2 regions of the Bacillus sp. OTU2372 genome follow, and region 2 is predicted to be linked to the other one. Evidence: a T-box and tRNA genes for the amino acid it is inferred to sense, from the RefSeq annotation. Region 2 holds a T-box; the other holds one or more tRNA genes.
The links. The T-box of region 2 lies ahead of thrS (threonine--tRNA ligase). A T-box ahead of a tRNA ligase gene usually reads a tRNA of that ligase, here a tRNA-Thr.

Region 1: it encodes a tRNA-Thr, which carries the amino acid that the T-box ahead of thrS (threonine--tRNA ligase) is inferred to sense. The anticodon was not compared.

What each region holds. Positions count from the first base shown of each region.
Region 1 covers NZ_JASATK010000038.1:1,244-13,351, reverse strand. Annotated here, with positions in the region: gene melA (alpha-glucosidase/alpha-galactosidase) at 1-118, opposite strand, end outside; gene AAHB15_RS28450 (AraC family transcriptional regulator) at 233-1,129, opposite strand; gene AAHB15_RS28445 (carbohydrate ABC transporter permease) at 1,164-1,994, opposite strand; gene AAHB15_RS28440 (carbohydrate ABC transporter permease) at 1,994-2,935, opposite strand; gene AAHB15_RS28435 (ABC transporter substrate-binding protein) at 3,007-4,275, opposite strand; gene AAHB15_RS28430 (hypothetical protein) at 4,729-5,001, opposite strand; gene AAHB15_RS28425 (hypothetical protein) at 5,285-5,503, opposite strand; RNA gene ffs (signal recognition particle sRNA small type) at 5,633-5,717, opposite strand; tRNA gene AAHB15_RS28415 (tRNA-Asn) at 5,717-5,788, opposite strand; tRNA gene AAHB15_RS28410 (tRNA-Thr) at 5,825-5,900, opposite strand; RNA gene ssrA (transfer-messenger RNA) at 6,125-6,487, opposite strand; tRNA gene AAHB15_RS28400 (tRNA-Ser) at 6,497-6,587, opposite strand; gene AAHB15_RS28395 (DUF3891 family protein) at 7,138-7,896, shown strand; gene AAHB15_RS28390 (hypothetical protein) at 7,905-8,414, opposite strand; gene sstT (serine/threonine transporter SstT) at 8,760-9,998, opposite strand; RNA gene ffs (signal recognition particle sRNA small type) at 10,527-10,611, opposite strand; tRNA gene AAHB15_RS28375 (tRNA-Asn) at 10,611-10,682, opposite strand; RNA gene ssrA (transfer-messenger RNA) at 10,698-11,060, opposite strand; tRNA gene AAHB15_RS28365 (tRNA-Ser) at 11,070-11,160, opposite strand; gene bacA (undecaprenyl-diphosphate phosphatase) at 11,456-12,108, shown strand, end outside.
Region 2 covers NZ_JASATK010000007.1:96,427-108,534, forward strand. Annotated here, with positions in the region: gene AAHB15_RS13620 (glycerophosphodiester phosphodiesterase family protein) at 1-1,726, shown strand, start outside; gene thrS (threonine--tRNA ligase) at 1,804-3,738, opposite strand; T-box leader at 3,822-4,068, opposite strand; gene ytxC (putative sporulation protein YtxC) at 4,156-5,037, opposite strand; gene dnaI (primosomal protein DnaI) at 5,179-6,105, opposite strand; gene AAHB15_RS13640 (replication initiation and membrane attachment family protein) at 6,116-7,513, opposite strand; gene nrdR (transcriptional regulator NrdR) at 7,573-8,034, opposite strand; gene AAHB15_RS13650 (hypothetical protein) at 8,205-8,594, opposite strand; gene AAHB15_RS13655 (glyceraldehyde-3-phosphate dehydrogenase) at 8,763-9,794, opposite strand; gene coaE (dephospho-CoA kinase) at 9,970-10,575, opposite strand; gene ytaF (sporulation membrane protein YtaF) at 10,595-11,230, opposite strand; gene mutM (DNA-formamidopyrimidine glycosylase) at 11,437-12,108, opposite strand, start outside.

The sequences.
Region 1 (12,108 bases), on a different contig from region 2:
TAATATCGGTGAAAGCCACTTCTATCTGATTAAATTCAGGGACAGCAAGTAAATCCCGTAATAATCCTCTTGTAAAACCAATACTTCCTGCTCCAATAAAGGCTACTTTAAATGACACGTGGCAACTCTCCTTCAATACTAGATTTATAGAAATTTTAACAGGCTGATACGTGTAAATGTTATCAAAATAGTAACTTACTTGTTTTGCAAATTTATAAAATCCTCACTCCTCCTACACTCTCTCCCAGGAGGCAAATTCCTTACGGCGCATCGCCGCTTTTCGATATTCTACAGGCGTCTGCAGGGTGTATTTCTTAAAAAGGGAACTGAAATATTGCCTGCTATTAATCCCAATATAATCGGAAATTTCAATGAGTGGGATTTCCGTTTGGGCCAATAGCATTTTGGCTTTTTCCATTCTGACGGAGGTAAGATATTCCATCACCGTTAAGCCAGTATGATTTTTAAAAATTCTATGTAGATAGCCTTGATGAAGATTCACATCTGCGGCAATATCTTTCATCTGGATCTCACAATCATAATTTTCGTGAAGATAAGCAATCACCTTTTTGATATAAATATTTGATTGCTGCTGCGGTTCATTGGCCTTTGCTTCAACGGCTAGCCTCCCAATTCGAATTAGAAGCTGGGAGAGTAGATGAACCATTAGTAAATTCTCCTTGCCCCTTTCATCCATTTCCAGTACAAGGTTTTTTAAGACAAAATAAACCTCATTAGGATCCTTTAAGAGAATATAAGGGGTATTCATCTTCAATAGATGGGCAAAGGCCTGGTCTTCCTCTGCAAAATCTTTGATTGATGGAAAAAATCCTTTTCGTTCCTGAAAGCGAAATTCAATATTCAGCATCCGGCATGGGCTGCCATTCTCTACTAACAGGCGATGGGGAACTTCGGCATCAATAATAATGAAATCCCCTTTTTTTATGAATAGGGACTCTCCCTCGGTTTCGACACAGCAATGGCCCTCAATGACATACATAATTTCCACCTGATTATGGGCATGAAATGGCATGGAATAGTTATCCCACTGTTTAAAATAGTAGGCCACAACTTCCGGAAGATACTCCCCTCTTGTCAACGCACTCTCGTATAGACTGCTTGTTTTCATTTCGGCCTCCTCTTTCGAACACCCTTTTATACAATTATTTGCCAGCGCCCATTGTAATTCCTTTTACAAAATGCTTTTGCATAAAAATAAACAATAATAAAATCGGCAGGGAAGACAAGATAATTCCAGCAAAGCCAGTATTAAAGTCGGTGCTGAAGGCAGAAAATAGTTGCGATTGCATAACGGTTAAGGTCTTCATGTTGTTTTCCGATAAAAACAGAAGCGGCATCAGGTAATCATTCCAGATTTGTAAGGATAAAATGATCGTTAAGGCGGCCGCTACTGGTTTTAACATCGGCATAACAATTAACCAAAAGGTTCGAAGCACGGAACATCCATCGATAGCCGCCGCTTCCTCTACCTCTTTTGGAATCGTCTTCATAAATCCGGTTGTCACAAAGACAGCAAATGGAAGATTCGTAGCTACATAGAGAAAAATAACACCGACAAAATTATTAATAAAGCCTAGATTGCTCCCTAATGTAAACATTGGAACAAATATGACCTGGTACGGAATTAAAATCCCCGCAATAAAAAAGACATAGGTGGAATTAAAGAACTTCGTTGCTCCCCTGGCAATGGCATAAGCAGCCATGCTGCTTAAGAGGATAATCAGGACAACAGAAAAAACCGTTAGAAGGGCTGTATTTCCAAGGCTTTGCCAAAAGTTTAATACTTCTAATGCCTTTGAGAAATTGGTCCATTCGATATGGTTTGGTAATGAAAGTGGAAAAGATTTAGACGTTTCTTGTTGAGATTTTAAGGCATATAGAAAAACGATTAACGAGGGAATTAAGTAAGCAATTGCAACAATGGTAATCAATACTTGTAAAAGAATGGAACCTAAACGGTATTTACGTACCATTATAATTCCACCTCTCTTTTTCTTAATACTTTCAATTGAATAAAAGCAAAGATCAATAAGACAATCAAGAAAATTACCGACATTGCGGAGGCATAGCTCGCTCTTTGCGATGTAAAGGCACTGTTAAAAATATACATAATGAGTGATTGCGAAGCGTCTCCAGGTCCGCCATTAGTGGATGCGACAATTAACTCAAATACTTTCAAACTGCCTGTTGCAATACCAATCGTACAAATGGTGATGGACGGCCCTAACATAGGTATGGTAATATGATAGAATTTTTGCCACCAAGTTCCTCCATCCACTGTGGAAGCTTCGTACAATTCTTTTGGTATCGCTTGAAGGCCGGCTAAATAAATTAACATCCAATAGCCAATCCATTGCCAGTTATTCGCAATTAATAATCCACTCAACACTGTATCAGGACTTGAGAATAACGAAAATGATATATTGGTTCCTAGTAAATCATTTAGGCTTGGTAAAATATCACCATACATTTTAGTCCAAATTTGTCCTACTAGGATTGGACTTAACAAGACCGGGGAAAAGATGATGACCCGATAAAGGTTTTTGGCTTTAATACTGCTATCCAAGATCACCGCAAGGAACAGGGCAGAGACATTTTGAATAAACGTATTAAATATCATAAACAAGAATGTGAATTTAAAAGCCTTCAAAAAAATTTCATCTTTAAAAATCTCTATATAGTTGGAAATTCCCACCCAATTCTTAGTGAGACTGATGCCGTCCCAATCCGTAAAAGAATTGTAGATTCCCATGAATAACGGGATAATCATCCCAATAATAAAAACGATTAATGGCGGCATTAATAATAAGAAATAGCCCTTATTTTTAATAAGTGTTTTTTTGGCTGCCCGATCTGTATGAATCTGTTTGTTCGAGATTATTTGTGGCTGTGGATCTCCTTGACTGATATTCACGAGAACACCTCCGAAGACTTATTTTAATGAATGGAAAAGGGACTCTATTCCCTTTTCCACCTTACAATCCACTAGTTGGTTTGGAACTTAACCTTTGATTTAAAATCATCGGTTGCTTTCAGTGCTTCCTCCAATGTCTTTTTACCTAATAGCCATTCAGCAATATAAGTGGTATATTGTTGTTGGTACGGCCATGGAATTTGCACGTTACCGATATTAGCATCGATAACACCAGCATTTTTAGAGGTATTAATATCATTTACGTAATTACTTTGTACATCTGGGACAACATCCGTAAGCAAACTCTGGGTTTGAACTTGATTAATGTACTCTTTTGCAAGATTTTTATCGGATGCGAGGATTTCCAAAACATTTTTCACTTCTTTTGGATGTTCCGTTGCTTTGCTCGCAGACCAGGTATAATCAGTTTGCATAATCAGTTTAGTATTCTCTGCATCAACGGCAGGTGTTGGGAAGAAACCGAGCTTAAAGTCAGGATTATTCTTGAAGATTTGTGCAGGAGCCCATGTTCCGATAATCCACATGGCTGTTTTTCCGTTGGCAAACATATCAGCAGCTCCGGTAAAATCTACTCCAAATGGATCTTTTTCAGTGTTTTCATAGAGATCCTTAAAGTGTTGGAAGGTTGTCTTATACTCTGGTGAATTAGCGAAAGAGACTTTTCCTTTTTGTAAATCGGATCCCCACTCTGGATACTTAGAAAATACTTCTAAAGTAGCAAACTGGTTCGCCGAATTACCCATTTGATAGTCTTTAAAGTGAGAGGTAAAAGGAGTGATTCCTTTATCTTTTAGGGTTTTGGCAACATTCATTAATTCTGTCCATGTTTTTGGAATTTCGATATGATTGTCTTCAAAGATTTGTTTGTTGTAAAAAACCCCTTGGAAGTTGGCCGTGTATGGTACAGCATAATCTTTACCATTCACTTTTAAGGCTTTACGGACATCATCCGGAAACTCCTTCATAAACGGTTCATTTGTTAAATCCATTAAAAACTGAGCATACTTGGGATGATCTCCTCCTTTAATGAGGATAATATCTGGAAGCTGCTTTCCGGCAATTCTTGTTTGCATAACGGAGTTGAAATCCTTGTCCCAATTGATGTTTTCAAATTGAAGAGTGACGTTTGGAAGCTCATTTTTAACTGCCTCTACCATCGCTTTTTGAGCTTCTTTCTTATTGGTTGTATTCCAATCAAGGACCTTTAATGTAATCTTTCCGTCTGCACTTGAACTAGACTTCGTGCTGCAAGCGGCTAGCGATAAAAACAATGCAAAAACGACTAAAATACTAACTACTTTCATGACACCCTGCTTCATTCGATCCTCTCCCCTTTAGTGGCATCCTCTTTCCGACCATAAATTAATTGAGATCTAGAAACATTTGTTTTTTCAAGACAAATAGAATTGTAATCGTTTTCAAAATTAATAGTTCTGAACCCGTTTATGTAGATTCAAATTTCACCACCTAACCATTGTTAGAATATTTATAATGTTAAATCTACTTGTTATTATACGTGTGAATAAAAGGTAGCTTCAATACAGAATCCTAACTTCCTTTATCCATCTATTTATAAAATCCTAACTTTTTAAAAGAAGTAATATATGATGAATTTGATCAAAAGAAAAAACAGCACAAAAAAATGAGCTGTTTCCATCAAAGCGGATCATGGTGGTTACTAATCTATTTAAATTAGACATAATTAACAATAATAAGTAGCGATCAATTCTTGAACTAACCTACACCTTAAGGAATCAATTGAACTCGATTTTTTATTTCACTTCTTCCCAATAATAATGGATAGCTTCTTTCCTAACTACTTCTGGACAATCAACTTCATCATCCCAATGGTCATAATTGTTTTCTCCATTTACATGTTGGATATCAACACTGTAAAATTTATCTTTGTATTTGAAGATAATGACTACCATCTCCGAATATCCAGCATCATCGTTCCCAAGTTCCTGAACAAATTCAAGTCCGTAACTTTGATGACTTTTACGTTCAGCAACAGAATCTAGTATTATATTTTTAGGAAACTTCATCCTTCTCGCTCCTCCATATTAAAAGCGTATTTTGTTATTTTACCTATCTATAAAATCACATTTTTAGAGTCATTTCAAGTCAAAAAAATGGCTATATTTCCATTCAACGTTTTACATACCAAATTAGTCGATTATTGAAAAAGCCTCCCAATGAATTATAGGGAGGCTGATTAGTTATTTGAACCGCAAATGACGTTTTTTTGTTTTAGTTAAATCAATCGAAAGAGCGAGTTTTATTAGGATATTTTGCTATGATCAGGAGTTATTATGGATGTATGGAATACTAATCAATCACCCTTGCTACCTCATGTCCACATTTCTTACATTTTCCACGCAATACGATTCCTGAAGGCGAATCTTCAACAATATATTTTTCAATTGTCACTACATCCCCACAAGAACTACACCAAACGTTTTGTTCGAGCATTCTTCGTGTTTCTTCTGGTATTGAATGCCATTTTTTATTGGCAGCAAATGAGATTACATCTTTATCGTTTTTCATTTTAACAACTCCTTCTAATTACATCATAAACTTCAGTTTCTTATTTATATTGAATCATTTTCCATGCTATATGTAAAAAGAAAAACGCTAAACTCGAATAAAAAGAGTTTAGCGTTTTTTGTTTCGACCTATGTAATAGCCCACACAATTTCACTAGTTATGGCTGCTGCGTTCCCGCCCTGACCTGTTCCTAGTGTCCTTGTTGGACTATGACTCCGCAGGTAGGACTCGAACCTACGACCGATCGGTTAACAGCCGATAGCTCTACCACTGAGCTACTGCGGAATAATGGTGAGTTATGTTGCTATCGCAAAAAAACTCTGGTGCCGGCTAGAGGACTTGAACCCCCAACCTACTGATTACAAGTCAGTTGCTCTACCAATTGAGCTAAACCGGCATATAAATGAGATAATATTAAGTTGTACACGCTGGATAGTTAACGTCATCCTGACCTCAGAAAGCTTAAGCAAGAAGCTGCTCGGTCAGTATGTTGTAGACCAATCAGGAAGCTTATTCGTTCGTGCTCTACCAATTGAGCTAAACCGGCATATCTATCATCACGTCATGCTTATATTATACTCATGAGATGAATCTTATTCAAGTATTTTTTAAAAAATTTTTAAGTGGAAATGACGGGAGTTGAACCCGTGTGCAAAGATATTGCCACTTATATCTCTACGAGTGTAGTCAGTATAATTATTTTCACTTACTTCTTTAGCCTACTGACAGGCATGGAAGCAGCTAGTCTGGTTATTCTCTTCCTTCATCCTCAGACGGTGGAATTCGGCGTAGTCCGCTATATGTGAGTCCCTTACCCTACCACATGGACGATGGAGGGAGGAACCGCTATCGTCTGTTATTAGGCAGCGAAAGCGAAGTTGTTGTTTTGTTTGCCAGTTATTAGGCTTTATCGTTTTAACGAGGCCGAATCCCTCGACTCGCAATATAAGCTCAAACTATCCCTGTCGATACCAAGACATTCCCATTGTATTATGGCAGAGAAGAAGGGATTTGAACCCTCGCGCCGGTTACCCGACCTACACCCTTAGCAGGGGCGCCTCTTCAGCCTCTTGAGTACTTCTCTGTAATAAAAAACTCTTTCGTGAAGTTCCGTTAAGAACTTACAAGAGAAATATATCATGTCTTCCAAATGGATGAAAGCTGTAAATTTTGGTAGGTCTAAAGACCTATTAAATCTTTAATGCTATTGAATGGTTACATCTGTTTAATCCCGGTTACTCATAATATTTTGCATTAACGCTTAATTGTTCATTCAAAATTTGTTTCAATGTAACGAAATCGAACAACTACCCATATAGAATATTACTAAAGGTATTATTAATAGAGAATAAAAATGGTTTATTTATCAATAAGGCCATCTTACTGTCTCTTAGCACAATTATTTTGAATTGAGACTTTCCAATGCATTTTTTCCTCTCGGTCTAAAAAAATTTATTTATGACGTTTTAACCTTTTTTGATCACCTCTTGGGCATAAATAGTTTCTATATATAACCTTTTAAGGAATGGTTTACTGCCTTTTGGGAACAAATAACTTTTATTGTGACCTAATAAGCTGTTTTTTCTGCCTCTCGGGTTCAATAATAACTAATATAAATAGAAGGGATATAAAAGATGATTATATGTGAGTACAAACAAAAATTTATCATGATTTCACAACATGACCATGCAAAAATATCAGGTGAAATCGCACAAAATTGGAACGATGACTTTTTTTATGGGATAGACAGAAAAGAAGAGGTGGTTCTTGCAGCTTATGAACATGATCGTGGATGGATTGATTTAGATGCCGCCCCATTATGGAACGACCAACAGCAAATACCTTACTCTTTTGTAGACTTCCCGATAGAAGAAAAGACCACTCACTACAAAACAGGAATAGATGAAGTAGAAAAAATGAATAAGTATGCCGGTCTTCTATGTAGTATACACTTCGCCTCTTTTTTCGACAAAGAACCCAATCCAATTGGACAGCAATTTTTTAAACAAGAAATCAATAGGAAGCACTATCTTTTAAAAGAGTTGGCTATAGATGAAAAGGATAAAAATTTAAAGGATCATCTTAATATTTTACGTTTTTGTGATAACCTTTCCCTTTATATTTGCTTAAATAAACCAGGGGTAAAAAAATTGGATGAGCATCCCTTCTTTCGTAACGGATTCCCGCAATTATTCCCTTTCGCAAACAATCAACCTATTCATGCACAATGGACCAATCAAGTAACTGTTTCGCTTTCTTTATCCCCTCTTAAGAAAGAGTTCAAGGTTCAATTAGTATTAAAAGAAGTAAAAAAAGAAGATATAAAGGTAAAAGGATTAGTAAAGGCATATACCGATACTCCCTCTTCAATAAGAACAGTAACGTTTATTTAAAATATAACTTAATGCTTTTTAAATTTAGGTTGAAACTTTCCAAGATTTTTAGTTGAGAAACACTTTGATACTTTAACAACTACAAACTGAACCATATACAGATTCATAGCATTAACCATCATAAATAAAAAGAATTGAAGCCTATTGATCCTTTTCAAGTGGGCAATTTTTAATTTTTTATATAACCAAACACCAGGGAAAGCATAAAGAAAGTCTACGATTGCATTCACCAATAAAAATAAAGGGAATTTTCCAAACGTAAATTTTAAAATCCACATCGAACCCATTAGATAGGGTCCCCAATGGTTAGGGTACATCCCATCGAAGGTAGGGGTCTTATAAAACCACCACCACTTTTTCTTCCTTGCGTAAGAAAATTGAATTTCTACAAGTTTTGTTAGAATAACGGAGGCTATTAAGTATTTTTTAATGGCATTTCTTCCTATAAATAATGCCGTCATCCAGGATAAAAACATATTTGTTAGTAGAAATATTTTTCTAAAATCCAAAAATCTCACACATCCTTTCTCCATATTTGTTTGCACCTGTTTAGATTTTTATGTGTGGTGAATGTGTTTTTACCAATTTAATCGATCTCAAATGATATTTTCCTTTTTAGGACGCAATTTGTCATCGATTATATTAGTTATATTTATACCAAAACATATTTTTTCACTGCCATTCTTTTTGCAATTGTAATATTCGGATTCCAGTTGTTTATAATCCAATTTCCCTTCTTGATATTCTTTTACTAGAATTAATTTAAATTCTTCACTAATATTTAGCCATAAAAAAACACCCCAAAAGTTAGATTTTCACTCTAACTTTTGGGATGCACTTCAAACACACTGCTTTTTCATCTATTATGAGGCTTTTTGAATATTAATTGTTTTTCCTTCTTTACGCCACTTCTTAAATTCAGCAGTCGCTGTAAAAAGGACGTCTGTAGAAGAGTTAAGTGCCGTTTCAAACGAATCTTGTAATACACCGATGATAAAGCCCACTCCTACCACTTGCATCGCAACATCAGATGGAATTCCAAATAAGCTGCAGGCTAGAGGAATCAATAAGAGTGATCCACCAGCAACCCCAGATGCGCCACAAGCACAAACAGCGGATAATACACTGAGGATGAATGCTGTAGGGATGTCCACATGGATGCCCAATGTATGCACGGCTGCAAGTGTTAAAACAGAAATGGTTACTGCTGCCCCAGCCATATTAATCGTAGCACCTAACGGAATCGATACAGAATAGGAATCTTTATCTAAACGTAGGTCTTCACACAATCTCATATTTACAGGAATGTTTGCAGCTGAACTCCGTGTAAAGAATGCCGTAATTGCACTTTCTTTTAAACACTTAAAAACAAGTGGGTATGGGTTCTGACGGATATTTACGAACACAATGATTGGATTGATAACAAAAGCAACAAAGAGCATGCATCCAATTAATACTGCTAGTAATTTCCCATAGCTTAGCAGAGAGTCGATTCCATTCGTAGTAATCGAATCGATTACTAGCCCCATAATACCAAATGGCGCGAACTTGATCACCCAAGTAACCATTTTGGATACAGCATCTGAGAAGTTAGATATCAACGTCTTAGTTGTGTCAGAAGCATTTTTTAATGCCATTCCAAGAATGATGGCCCATGCTAAAATACCGATATAGTTGGCATTATAGATTGCTTTAACAGGGTTATCGACTACGTTCAACAATAAGGACTTGAGAACTTCTACCACACCGCCGGGCGCCGTTACGTCCTCTGCACTTTTTGAAAGGGATATACTGACAGGAAAAATAAAGCTAACAATAACAGCCATTAATCCGGCTAAAAAGGTTCCTAAAAGGTATAGGATGATAATAGATTTCATATTCGTTTGGCGCCCTTTTTTGTGTTGCGCAATGGCCGACATAACCAAGAACAAGACCAATACAGGTGCGATAGCTTTTAACGCACCTACAAATAATGAACCCAAGATGACCACGGGTTTGGCTGTTTCTGGAATTGTTGCTGCTAGAATAATTCCGATAACCAAACCTATAATGATCTGCTTGACCAGACTGATTTGATTCCATTTTTTGAGTAGATTTTTCATAGTTAGTCCCCCTAGACAAGTAATAGATGAAATTTCATCAGTCCAACAACGCCAATTTAATTAAATAGATCGGCCTATTCCACTAGCATTTGCTTACTAGAGGAAATTTAAATCTGAACAATAAGTTAAAAAAAGATAATAATGTTCGGATTCTGTTGTTTTTATAAAATTATTAACAAATATCATTATAAGGAATTTTTATGTACATTACAATAATATCGTTACTTTCTTTTAGATAACAATTATATCCTTTAAAAATACAAATAGTAAAATACGAACGTTCGGGAATTCTGAATTTGATTTAATAATCCATTCGAACTGTAGTGAGAGTTAAAATATATTAACGAAAGTGGGTGCTTTTTTAACAAAAAAAATTGAATTGATTGGTTATTAACAAGACCCGAAACGATATTAATAAATTTTAGGATATATTAACAAAAATACAAAACAACACAACCAGATAAACGTGGAATAAAAACGAAAAAGCGCAAAACTCACTGTGAGTTCTGCGCTTCTTTCTTTTTGTCCTATGTAATAACCCACACAATTTTACTAGTTATGGCTGCTGCGTTCCCGCCCTGACCTGTTCCTAGTGTCCTTGCTGAGTTATGACTCCGCAGGTAGGACTCGAACCTACGACCGATCGGTTAACAGCCGATAGCTCTACCACTGAGCTACTGCGGAAAAATGGTAAGTTATGAGTGGAAATGACGGGAGTTGAACCCGTGTGCAAAGATATTGCCACTTATACATCTACGAGTGTAGTCAGTATAATTAATTTCACTTACTTCTTTAGCCTACTGACAGGCATGGAAGCAGCTAGTCTGGTTATTCTCTTCCGTCATCCTCAGACGGTGGATTTCGGCGTAGTCCACTTAAAGTGAGTCCCTTACCCTACCACATGGACGATGGAGGGAGGAACCGCTATCGTCTGTTATTAGGCAGCGAAAGCGAAGTTGTTGTTTTGTTTGCCAGTTATTAGGCTTTATCGTTTTAACGAGGCCGAATCCCTCGACTCGCAATATAAGCTCAAACTATCCCTGTCGATACCAAGACATTCCCATAATATAATGGCAGAGAAGAAGGGATTTGAACCCTCGCGCCGGTTACCCGACCTACACCCTTAGCAGGGGCGCCTCTTCAGCCTCTTGAGTACTTCTCTGTAGTAAAACCATCGTGTAAGTTCGGTTAAGAACCTTACAAGAGAAATATACCATCTCTACAATTTCGAAGAAAGCTGTAAATTTTGGTAGTCCAAAAGACCCAAATGAAATAGCATCCCCCTTAGAAAAGAAAAAGCTGCTTTGATGAATGTTAATCTATCGTAAATTTATTTTTTAAAACTTGAAATATTACGCATCTAATACTATACTTCCTTAGACAGAAAATAGATTTTTTTGTCAAAAAAATAGATAAATGCAAGTAAATAACAAATAATTAAGGGAAGAAGGAAAAACATGAACGAACATATCATAGCGTTTATTTTGGGAATTGTAGAAGGGTTAACTGAATTTTTGCCTATTTCCTCTACAGGTCACATGATTTTAGTAGGCAGCTTATTGGGCTTTGAAGGACAAAAGGCAAATACCTTTGAAGTAATCATCCAGCTTGGTTCGATGCTAGCCATCTTAGTATTATATTGGAAAAGATACCTGTCACTTTTAAATTTCAGCACAATTGGAAAATCAGAAAAGAAATTAGACGTCATTCACATTATATTGGGGGTTATACCTGCTGCATTAGTAGGATTAATTCTACATGACTTCATAAAAAGTCAACTTTTTTCACCCAAGGTAGTAGTAGTCAGCCTTATAGCTGGTGCCGTATTAATGATATTTGCAGAAAAAAAACATCGAAATTTTACATCTAACACAGTGGATGAATTAAGTTATAAACAAGCTTTCACCATTGGATTATTTCAATGTTTAGCTGTAATCCCAGGTTTTTCACGTGCAGGATCAACTATGTCAGGTGGGTTACTAGCTGGTGCAAATCATAAAACGGCAGCTGAGTTTTCCTTTTTGATTGCTCTTCCTATAATGGTGGGAGCCACAGGCTTGGATTTCATTAAAAGTATAGATTTTTTACATACTAGCGACATTCCAATGTT
Region 2 (12,108 bases):
CGGAAACGGAAAAGTCGGTCTTTACATGGAAACAAAAGCACCAAACGTATACCCCGGTATGGAAGAGAAAGTAATCGAAATCTTAAAAAGAACCAATGCCTTGGATGATGAAAAGCTTTTTCTTGAATCATTTAGCGAGGATAGCCTGCGGAAGTTAAAAACCCTCGCTCCTAAAGTAAAGCTGATTCAGCTTTATACCGGGACCATGCTGGCAGGCAAAGATGTGTACCAAGAGATGCAGAGAATCTCTGATTATGCTGCAGGTGTAGGTCCTAGCAAAGAGCTTGTTGTTCCAAAACTCATGGAGGCTGCTCATCAAAACAAACTTCTCGTCCATCCTTGGACCGTAAATTCTCAGGACGATTTGGTATCCATGCTCTCTCTTGGTGTTGATGGAGAATTCACAAATAATCCTGACCTGTTGGACGATTTATTAAAAAAGCCATTTATTTCACATGGAGTGGCAAGTGGTGATATAACCAATTCTTCAGCCATTTTATGGGCTCGTACAAATGGAGAAGCAGAAGTCCAATTCGAAATTTCAACTGACAGCAATTTTAAAAATGATACAATCGTAAAAACCAGTCATGCTTCTAAAGAGGATGATTTTACGGTAAATTTAGAGGTCAACGGTTTAAAAGCCGATACAAAATATTATTATCGTGCTCATGCACTTTCCAGTAAGTATAGGGTTACCGGATCCTTTAAAACTGCACCGGAGGAAAACAGCTTAAAGCCAATGACAATGGTTTGGGGTGGAGATACTGGCGGCCAGGGAGAGATTCCGCCATATAAATCTTTCAAGGCAATGTCTGCTTTAAATCCAGACTTCTTCCTATTCAGCGGGGACACCATTTATGCAGATAATAAAACACCTGCTGTCCCTAACCCTCCTTCTAAAACAGTTCAGGATTTCTGGGCTAAATATAAAGAAAACCGTACAGATGCTGGTTTGCGCAGTCTTTTGCAAAATACAGGGACGTTCTCGATTTGGGATGATCATGAAGTGACCAATGACTTTTCAGGTCCTTCTCAGGAGCTTACTCCAACCGGATTAAGAGCGTTTAAGGACTATTGGCCGATTTCAAGTGAGCGCAGTTCAGCGGACAAGCTTTATCATAAATACTCTTGGGGTAATACCATGGATATGATTATCCTGAACAACCGCGGTTACCGCTCACCTAACACACAGGCTGACGGACCGGATAAACAGATGCTAGGTGATGAACAGTTAAAATGGCTGGAGCAGCAGCTTCTCGAGTCGGATGCAAAAGTGAAACTGGTAGCGACTTCCGTGCCAATCTCCGTACCAACAGGAAAAGCAATGGCTAGGGATGGATGGGCAAATGGGGACAATGTAAATCCAAATGACCCAACAGGCTATGAGAACGAGTTCAAAAAAATCTCAGATTTCATTATCGAAAAAGGAATTAAAAACGTCTTTTTCGTCACCACCGATGTCCATTTTGCGGAAATCATTAAATATGATGCCAATCAAGATGGAAAAACGGACTATAATGAGCTCATCAGTGGTCCAATCGGCGCAGTAAAAATTAATCCTGGCACCTTGGACACAACCTTTGGCCCTGAAAGATTATACGCAGAAGGTAATTTTTTCAACTTCGGTGTGTTTAAGATGGACCCTGCAAATAAGCAGGCTACTGTTGAAATCCAAGATGAAAACGGGAAGACACATTTTACTCATACGTTCCAGCTAGAGGACTAAAATAGCGAGTTCTAAATGAATATTTTCAAAATAAATACCACAGCCCAAAAAGGCTGTGGTATTTTTTCAAACTAAGCTTAGCCGCGTTTTACTTCTGCTAGAAGTCCTGCAAGGAAATCAACAAATGGCTTTGTTTCTGATTTTTGTTCTCCATATTTCCGGACGTTGACAGCATTGTCTTCCACTTCTTTGTCACCAACAACGAGCATATATGGTATTTTCAGCATTTGCGCTTCACGGATTTTATAACCGATCTTTTCATCACGGCCATCTAATTCTACACGGAAGCCTTCATTTTGCAGTTGTTCCTGAACCTGTTTCGCATATTCATAATGAGCGTCAGGAGAAACTGGAATCACTTGAACCTGAACTGGAGCAAGCCAAGTAGGGAATGCACCTTTGTATTCTTCAATCAAGTAAGCAACAAACCGTTCCATTGTTGATACAACGCCGCGGTGAATAACAACAGGACGATGCTGCTTGCCATCTTCCCCGACATAATTCAAGTCAAATCGTTCAGGCAGTAAGAAGTCTAATTGAACAGTTGATAATGTTTCATCTTTACCAAGTGCAGTTCTTACTTGCACATCGAGCTTAGGACCATAGAAGGCTGCTTCTCCTTCAGCTTCGAAATAATCAAGACCAAGATCATCCATTGCTTCCTTCAACATGCTTTGTGCTTTTTCCCACATCGCATCATCATCAAAATACTTTTCAGTATCTTGCGGATCGCGGTAAGAAAGACGGAACGAATAATCGTTAATATTAAAGTCTTTATATACTTCTAGAATTAAATTCACAACACGTTTGAATTCATCTTTAATTTGATCTGGACGGACAAAAATATGAGCATCATTTAATGTCATCCCACGGACACGCTGTAATCCTGCTAATGCCCCTGACATTTCGTAACGATGCATTAGCCCAAGCTCCGCAATCCGAATTGGAAGCTCACGATAGCTGTGCATGCTGTTTTTGTACACCATCATATGATGCGGACAGTTCATTGGGCGGAGCACTAATTGCTCGTTATCCATTTCCATAATCGGGAACATGTCTTCATGATAATGATCCCAGTGACCTGAAGTTTTATATAAATCTACGCTTCCCATAATTGGAGTGTACACGTGGTCATAACCAAGACGCTGTTCTTTATCAACGATGTAACGTTCAATCACACGGCGGATAGTCGCCCCTTTAGGAAGCCATAACGGCAAGCCTTGACCAACTAATTGGTTACTTGTAAAAAGACTTAATTCTTTCCCAATTTTACGATGATCACGCTCTTTCGCTTCTTCTAATAAACGAAGATGCTCTTTTAAGTCTTCCTTCTTGAAGAAGGCAGTACCGTAAACACGCTGCAGCATTTTATTATCGCTGTTGCCACGCCAATAAGCACCTGCAATACTTAATAGCTTAAATTCTTTGATTTTTCCAGTAGAAGGGACATGAACACCACGGCAAAGATCGAAAAATTCACCTTGCTCATAGATTGTTACTGTTTCTTCATCCGGAATCGCTTCAATTAGTTCAAGCTTGTAAGGATCTCCAGCTTCTTTAAAAAGCTGTACCGCTTCAGCTCGGCTGACTTCCTTACGAACAATTTCAAGATTTTCATTGACGATTTTCGCCATTTCCTTTTCAATCTTTGGCAAATCCTCTGGTGTTAACGATACATCAAGGTCCATGTCATAATAGAAGCCGCCTTCAATAACCGGGCCGACACCTAAATTGACATCTGGATAAAGTCTTCTTACCGCTTGTGCCATTAGATGTGCTGTACTGTGGCGCAATACCTCCAACGCCTCATTTGAGTCAGGTACAACAATTTCTATAGAACCGTCTTCTAGAATAGGACGGCGAAGATCCACCATTTGTCCGTTCCATTTACCGGCAATTGCCTTTTTCTTTAGGCCCGGGCTGATGGAAGCGGCAATATCTTCTGTTGTTGTCCCTTTAGGGAACTCCTTTACTGCCCCATCAGGAAACGAAATCTTAACAACATCTGACATATTAACTCCTCCTTTAATTGTTTGCGCCCTGGACATTATGCCCTTGTAGGCTGCTTTAAAAAATAAAAAAACCCGTCCCTAGGAATAGGGACGAGTTTTGATTAACACGTGGTTCCACCCAATTTTTCATTTTTAATAAATACAATTAAAAATGACTTTGGTCAGGTAACGGCTGTAGACCGTCAACAATTACTAATTTCTAAAAAAGAAAAATTCACTGTTGAAGTTTAAAGGTGGTAAGTATTCATTCCGTGTTAGAAGACTTTCAGCCGGTGGTCTTCCTCTCTAAAAACCGTAAAGAAATACTGTTGTCCTTATCATTACTTTTACTACATATTTGCTATGTACGTTATTATAATGATTTACTTTTAAAAATGCAAGGTACATCAAACTAAATATTGACATTATTTTATGATTTTATGCATGATTTTCTGATGACCCTGGTTCCGCTGTCAATTTTTTCAAACTTCTTAGGGCAGTATAATTTTTAATCGTCACCCGTTCTTCAAAAATATTTTTGATTGTTCTTACCAGCGGCTCATCCGGGTTATTCGTGTAAAGATAAATAGACGTAGGAGCAATTGATAAGAGTGGTGCGATTGAAACAGAATCAACATAAACCGGATGATTGACTAATAATTTCCGGTCAATCATTCTCGTTAATTCCGCCCGTTTAATTTCTGCCAGCTCCTCATTGTAAAACGTAATTTCCTCGTCAAATAATACATGAAGGGTGGCCATTTTCGGCTCCCGCTTTACCAAAAAGTCGCGGAGCATTTGGATAAACATTTGATATTCCTGCTCCATTTTGTATTCATCAATGGCGAGTTCTACATATTCTTCGAGCATCTGCAGGTATGGCCGCAAGCGAAATTTTAGCAAGGAATCGAAGGATAAAGAAACATTTCCGTGAAAAATTTGATCAACTGCATCCTCAATAAAAGACGTCTCATTATTGGCTTCCTTTAAGAAAACGGCAAGGTCCTCTCTTTGACCTTCCAGGATGGAATAAATAATTTCGATAATCTGCTGTTGTTCTTCCTCATTGTGAAAAAAATAGTGATTCTTAATAATATCTCGAAACCAGTCATTACGTTTCACGGTGGTAATAAAATGATAAAAGGCTGTTTTCACCTTTTGAAACATTTCATTAGAAAAGCTGCCATCTAGAACTTGTACTATATGTCGATCTTCTATTAGAAGAATAGTTTTTTCATCAGAAATGCATGGTAAATACGTTAGCAAGTGGTTATAAAACCGCTTCGCATCCTTCTTGCTTTGGAAGATAATTTCCGCCAACCAAATCCCCCCTTTTTAGAAAAATCTCTGTTTAATGTATATGGGGGACTTGGCCAAAATAGAAGTACGCTAGGCCGCAGAAATGTTATTTAAATAAAAAAAAGGACCGCCGGAAGTACCGGCAATCCATTTATACTAATATTATCTCCTATTCGGCCCATCTACTAAAACAGGCTGGCTCAAGGTACGGATTCTTTCCATAATTCTCCGGGCTTTCATTTTCTCTTCCTCACCACGCTGGCTATAGGTTAAATGGTGCTCGAGCCCTTTTAAATCAAAATTTGACGTAAAAAAGGTAGGAAGGCTTTCCAGCATCCGAAACTGCAGGATAGGTCCAAGAACCTCATCCCTTGTCCAGCTTGACATAGCCTCCGCCCCGATATCATCCAGCATTAAAATCGGTTCTTTTTTCAGGGCCTCAATTTTTTCGTTTAAGGTGGAATCGGCTATTGAACTTTTCATTTCTCGCAATAATTCCGGGACATAAACGATCATCGAGGAAATTTGTTTTTTGGCCAGCTTGTTAGCAATGGCGCCAAGTAAATATGATTTCCCTACTCCAAATTCTCCATATAAAAATAAACCCTTTGCCGGCTTCCCTTGTTCATAGTTTAAAATAAATGAAAGTGATTTTTGAATTGCATCGATTCGATTATCATCATGTTCTAAATCCTCAAACGTAGCATTCAAAATATCTTTAGGCACATATAAACTTTTAATTAACTTTTCATTTTTCCTTTTTTCTTCATCCATTATTTTTCTTGGGCATCTTTCATAACGGACATCAATTGTATTTCTTACTAATACTAACTCCGGGTGGTATCCTTTCATCATATTGATACAGCCATCAAGACTCTCACACTTATTACATTCTTTACTTTGATTAATGTACTCATATAGCTTATTTAAGCCTTTTTCGATTGAATCCTTGTTCAGTTCATCTTGATGTTCCAATATAAACGATTTAACAGCAGGGTGCGAAAGCGTTTCTTGTCGCATTTTTTCGTATCGTTTTTGAAAGTTTTCACTTGAGGCTATCCGTTTTAGTGTTCGGTTTATCTTTTCCATATGTCACCTCTTAATCTTCGATTGCTTTTAACATTTCTTCGATTTCACGTTTTTTAGCCTCTAAATCAGGATTTTTTTCTTCTGGACCTTCTGCAGGTTCTTTCTTTGGTTCTTTATCAAACCAATCGGGCAAGAGCTCTGTCCTAATAGGCTTTTTATTAGAGGCTTTTCTGCTTTTCTTTTCTTTATCCCAAGAAAGGTACTTACTATGTTCACTTCTAGCTAATTCCATTGCCTCTTTTACAGTTTTAACTTCCTTACGCGCCCAATGGCTGGCAATTTGCTCAACATAATTCTTAGTAAATTTCGAATCTGCTTTTAACAGGACATATTGGATGAGAACATTTACAACACCAGGCAGTAATTTCTTCTTGAACATCACATCTTCAATAATTTTCAATTCGGCATCAGATGGTTCAATTCCGTGTGAAGCATCTCTAAATACCTTAACGGGAGAGGTAGTTTCTAACGAACGGACCAACATTTCTTCCTTCGTCTTTGGCTCGTCCAATTGGACTCGGTACCTTGGCGGCTGTGTCCGTTCTACTAAGCTTGGATACTGCTCATTATTTTCAAATTGATACCAGTTCCTTGCTGCTTTTCGTAATTCTTCGAGATCGATATCATTATTTGGATTAATAGCATCGAGAATTAAATTTTTCATTTCAATCGGATTAATATTATAGAGGAATGAAAGATTACTAATGACTTCTTTCACTTTTTTCGTTAATGCCTTTTTAGGTACAAGCGATTCATTTAATCCGGCCATTAGCAGACCAAAATCAAAAGTATCGACATCCATTTGAATCCCCTTTTGCTCCTGACGGCCAATAAATTGTTCATCCTCTTCAGTTTGTAATTCCCCTGAAACATCTTGGATATATTGCATGCTCCCAAGTGTGGCCGAGGCGAACACATCCTGGAATGCCTTTGTTACATTTTGAAATTCATCTTCCTTTGGCTTTTGTTTATCAGTAAAAAACCGTTTCAGCCGGGAAAAATGGTTTTTCCCAATTTTTCGGAACAAATAGATATTCAACATTCCATCTAAAAAGAACTGCTCCGGATTTAAAGGAGGCTGAAGCTCATAAATGAAGGAACGCTCTTCATCAACTGTCTTGACAAAGGTCTTGATTAACCCGATTCCCTCTAACTTTAAGCGTGCTTCGTAAATTTCCTTTAAATTCATTCCCATGAGATTCATTAATAGATGGTGTGTGGATGATTCTGACCAAAGACGATTTTCCTCAAGCTCTGCCCAAAGCGTCATATACAAACTTAAGCAAGTTGACCCAATCAGAGGCTGATATAAAAACGTCAGCACTTTCCGATCATATTCATGCAGCAGCCCTCCGGCTGCTACCATATAACGGTCGATCGGAAGAATTTCCTGCCAATGCTGCGCCATATCAATTCAACCCTTCCCCTGTATAAATTAAGAAAAAGAGCCAAAATTTTTAGCTCCTTTTACGATTTTTCCTTTTTTATTAATTCCTTTAGTTCGTCTATAAATACATTGATATCCTTAAATTGGCGGTAAACGGAAGCAAATCGTACGTAGGCAACTTCATCTACATGCGCAAGCCTGTCCATAACCATCTCGCCAACAGCCTCACTTTTGATTTCCGAAATGCCCTGGCTGCGAAGGTCTTTCTCTACTCCATGCGTAATATCCTCTAACTCCTTTAAAGCAACAGGGCGTTTCTCGCACGCCTTAATCAGGCCCCTTAGGATTTTATCACGGCTGAATTCTTCTCTTGTTCCTTCCTTTTTCACTACAATCAGGGGAATCTCTTCTATCTTCTCAAAAGTAGTAAACCGATAACCGCATTCCTCGCATTCTCTTCTTCTCCGTGTTGCACGTCCTTCATCAACAGGCCGGGAATCAAGCACACGTGTACCGTAATTTTGACATGAAGGGCACTTCATTGTTAATCAACTCCAAATCTGAATAAAAGAACTTGCCACTGGTTTTCCCCCAAAGGGGCGAAGACAAAGGCGTGATACGTTTCATATTTTTCTAAAAAACATGCCTATAATCCCGAACAAAATCCTTAAGTTTATCTTATAAAAAAGCAGACTTTAACACAAGTAGGGGATTACGAGTTTTTTCTTATTTCGACAAGGTTATGTAGTTTGTTAATCTTTTCATAATAGGATTCAATCCTCTTTTTCAACTGAGGATACATGCCTAGGATGGAAAAACTCTCGGAAGAAATATTAAAATCTACTGCCGTTTCCAATGGTTTGACAGAAACAATGGTTACAACAAGAAAGCAAGGGATCGGTTTATTAATTTCAACAGCAATCTCCCCATGATCTTTAGATACTGTAGTTACCCGGCAATCCGCATCATCATGAAATAACTTTTCTACAGACTGAAACAATTGATTAAAGGTTGCCTTATAATAGTGCGTTTTTAAAGAGTCTTCCGTATTTCGATCAGAAGTTTCGATTTGTTTTTTAAAACGTGTAAAAATATTCACCATAGTAGCCATACCCTCCAGGATTCTTCCTTTTTTATCTATTTTACAACATTCTGATAAAAATATAAAAAGAGGTGTACGATTTGGTACACCTCTTGTTGCTTTTTATTTTAAACCACTAAAAAAATGCTGTCAAACGACAGCATTTTTATAAATGATTGGGAAAAATGGTTAGCTGACTTTCACCTTCGACATTTTGGCGATTCCCTCTGCCACATAAAGGGCAAGATCGACCACTCTGGATGAATAGCCCCATTCATTATCATACCAGGCTAAGACTTTCACTTTTCTCGTTCCCATCACCATCGTCGAAAGGCCGTCAATAATAGCAGAATGGGAGTTTGTATTAAAGTCTACAGATACTAAAGGTTCCATTGTAAAATCCAAAATCCCTTTTAATGAGCCATTTGCTTCTTCTAAGAATGCCTGATTAATATCGTCTAGTGTGACATCACACTTTAAATCCACCACTAGGTCCACTAACGAAACATTTGGCGTAGGCACACGCAATGCCATCCCATGGAGTTTTCCTTTTAATTGTGGCAGTACCAATGAAATAGCCTTGGCTGCCCCTGTTGTTGTTGGAATGATAGATTGTCCACATGAACGGGCTCTCCGTAAGTCTTTATGTGGATTATCAATATTTTTTTGGTCATTTGTATAAGAGTGGATGGTTGTCATTAAACCACACTCAATACCGAATTTTTCATCTAACACCTTTGCAACGGGAGCAAGACAGTTTGTAGTACAAGAGGCATTGGAGATAATATCATGCTGAGTGAGATCAAGCCTATCTTCATTTACTCCCATTACAATGGTAACGTCCTCATTTTTGCCTGGTGCTGTTAAAATAACCTTTTTGGCGCCTGCTTCAAGATGTAGTGCAGCTTGTTCACGAGAATTAAATTTTCCCGTTGCCTCAATAACAATATCAATCCCAAGTTCTCTCCATGGTAATTCCTCAGGCACACGATTATTTATAAGTTTAACTCTTTTACCATTGACAATTAATTCTTTATCTAAAGGGATGACATCCCCCTGAAATGGCCCATGATTTGTATCATATTTAATTAGATGAGCTAATGTTTCTGCCGGATAGCTCGCATTTATTGCTACAACCTCAAGATTACTTTCAAGGATTGCTTTTCTAAAAACCATCCTCCCAATTCTCCCAAATCCATTAATGGCAATTCTCGCTTTCATTTTACGGCCCCTTCCGAATTAGTGTTATACTATTAACTAGTATTGTTGTAATTAGTATAACATATTTAGGTTTGATTGTGATCATTAAATAGCGGAATTTTTTTATTAATTTTAAATAGGTGCAGATACACCATTTTCTAAACAAAAAAAGAAGGCTAAAGCCTTCTCCAATAGATTATTTTTGTTTTAAGCCCCATTTATCTAATACCGTAAAGAGCTGTTGCTTTGTCTCTTCGAGTGTTCCATTATTATTAATTACAGCATCTGCAAGCTTGATTTTTTCTGATAAGGGCATTTGAGAGCTGATTCTTGCTTCTGCATCTGTGATGGTTAGGTTATTTCTTTCCACTAATCTTTGCAATTGGATGTCAATGTCCACATAAACCAGTAACGTTTTTTCAACCATTGCGGTTAGTTTACTTTCAAATAATAAGGGGATATCCAAGACCACAACCTCTTCGTTATTCCTTTTGGCAATCTCCACTTGTTCAAGCATTCTTCGTCTTACTTCCGGATGGGAGATTTCATTTAATCGCTTCCGTTTGTCAGCTTGATGAAAGATAATCGCGCCAAGTTTTTGCCGGTCGATTTCTCCATTTTCTAAAAGAATACCCTCGCCAAATTCGGCAATTATTTTCTTATAAGCAGGTTCACCTTTCATTACTGCTAAGCGGGCTTCTACATCTGCATCGATAACTGTGATTGACATTTCTTTCAACATGTTTGAAACTGTACTTTTTCCACTGGCAATTCCGCCTGTTAGCCCAATAACTAGTGACATGTTCTAATCCTTTCTGGGTTTATAACTTCATAACTCCAATGATGATTAATAAGACTCCTGGTAAGAAGGTGAATTTTTGAATCCAGTCAAATTTATGGAAAAATGTGCCACTTTTGATTCCTAACAGAACAAATAGAGAACTCATGACGGCGACCGCAAAGGCTAAGGAAAAGGGAGAATACCCAAGCATGGCTGCTCCAATCCCTGCACCAAAAGAATCTAATGATAAGGCTAAGCCAAGCATTAAGGCTTCGATCCCTGTAATGGTTCCAGATTGGTCAAAATCGGCAGACATCGGCTTTTTTAGGATGTTTATGGCGATTCCTAAAGAGCGGATTTCAAAGTTAACGATGGTTTTTTCTTGTGTTAGCTCTTCTTTTTCTTTCTCAGGCCGAAAAAACTGATACAATACACAGGCACCAAGGACGATTAAGATGATCCCTCCAAGGCTTGCCGTTAGTTTCGGTGATAGTATCTTTTCCAGACCATGTCCGATTGACACGGCTATCATTAATGAGACCGCCGAGCAGGTAGCTATAATTAAAACGGATTTAAGCGGCATAACCATTTGCCTCAACCCGTAGGTGAAGCCAACGCTAAAGCTGTCAAGGCTGAGAGCGAAAGCTAATATAAGAAGTGAGAATAACTGAACCATGATGTCTAGGGCTCCTTCCTCCGTAATCACTACGATAGTATATGGCAGGAGCCCATCCAATGTTAACGAAAAGCGGAAGCGCCTTGAACAGGGGCGCAAGGCTACAGACGAGCCGGCGAGAAGGTTGCTCTTTAAGCTTCTTGACGGATTGGCTTAGACCTAAGAGCCCCTAGGCGCTGGAGCTGGACAGTTTTCAAAGTTAAACATTAAATTCTCTGGCAGTTCGGACAATAGTGTGTTCCCCGACCGCCAACAGTGGTTTTCTCTAGGGGTGTTCCGCATTTTTTACACGCTTCCCCTTTTCTTCCATATGCGTATAAGTCCAGTTGAAACATTCCGATTTGGCCTTGAGAGTTTACATACGAACGAATCGTACTGCCGCCTTTTGTTACCGCCTCCCTTAAGGTCGCGACAATCTCATCATGCAGTACTGATATTTCCTCTTCATTAAGCGTACTTGCAATCCGCTCAGGATGAACAGCTGAACGAAATAGAGCCTCATCAACATAGATATTTCCAAGACCAACAAACAACTTTTGGTCTAATAAGGCTGTTTTAATCCTGCGATTAGTCTTTTTTAATTTTTCAGCTAAGTATTTCTTTGTAAACTCCTCCGAAAATGGTTCAGGACCAAGTTCCAACAATGGAGGCTGTACGAATTCTTCGCCCTTTTTATAGAGATGCATCGTCCCAAATTTGCGCACATCGCGATATCTTAGCTCGGTATCATCAGTAAAATGAAAAATCACATGTGTGTGCTTATCAAAAGGCTCTTCTTTTGGATACAGACCATATTTACCCTCCATTCGTAAATGAGACACCAACGCAAATTGATCTGTATAAATAATTAAAAATTTCCCTCTTCGGCCTATATCAAC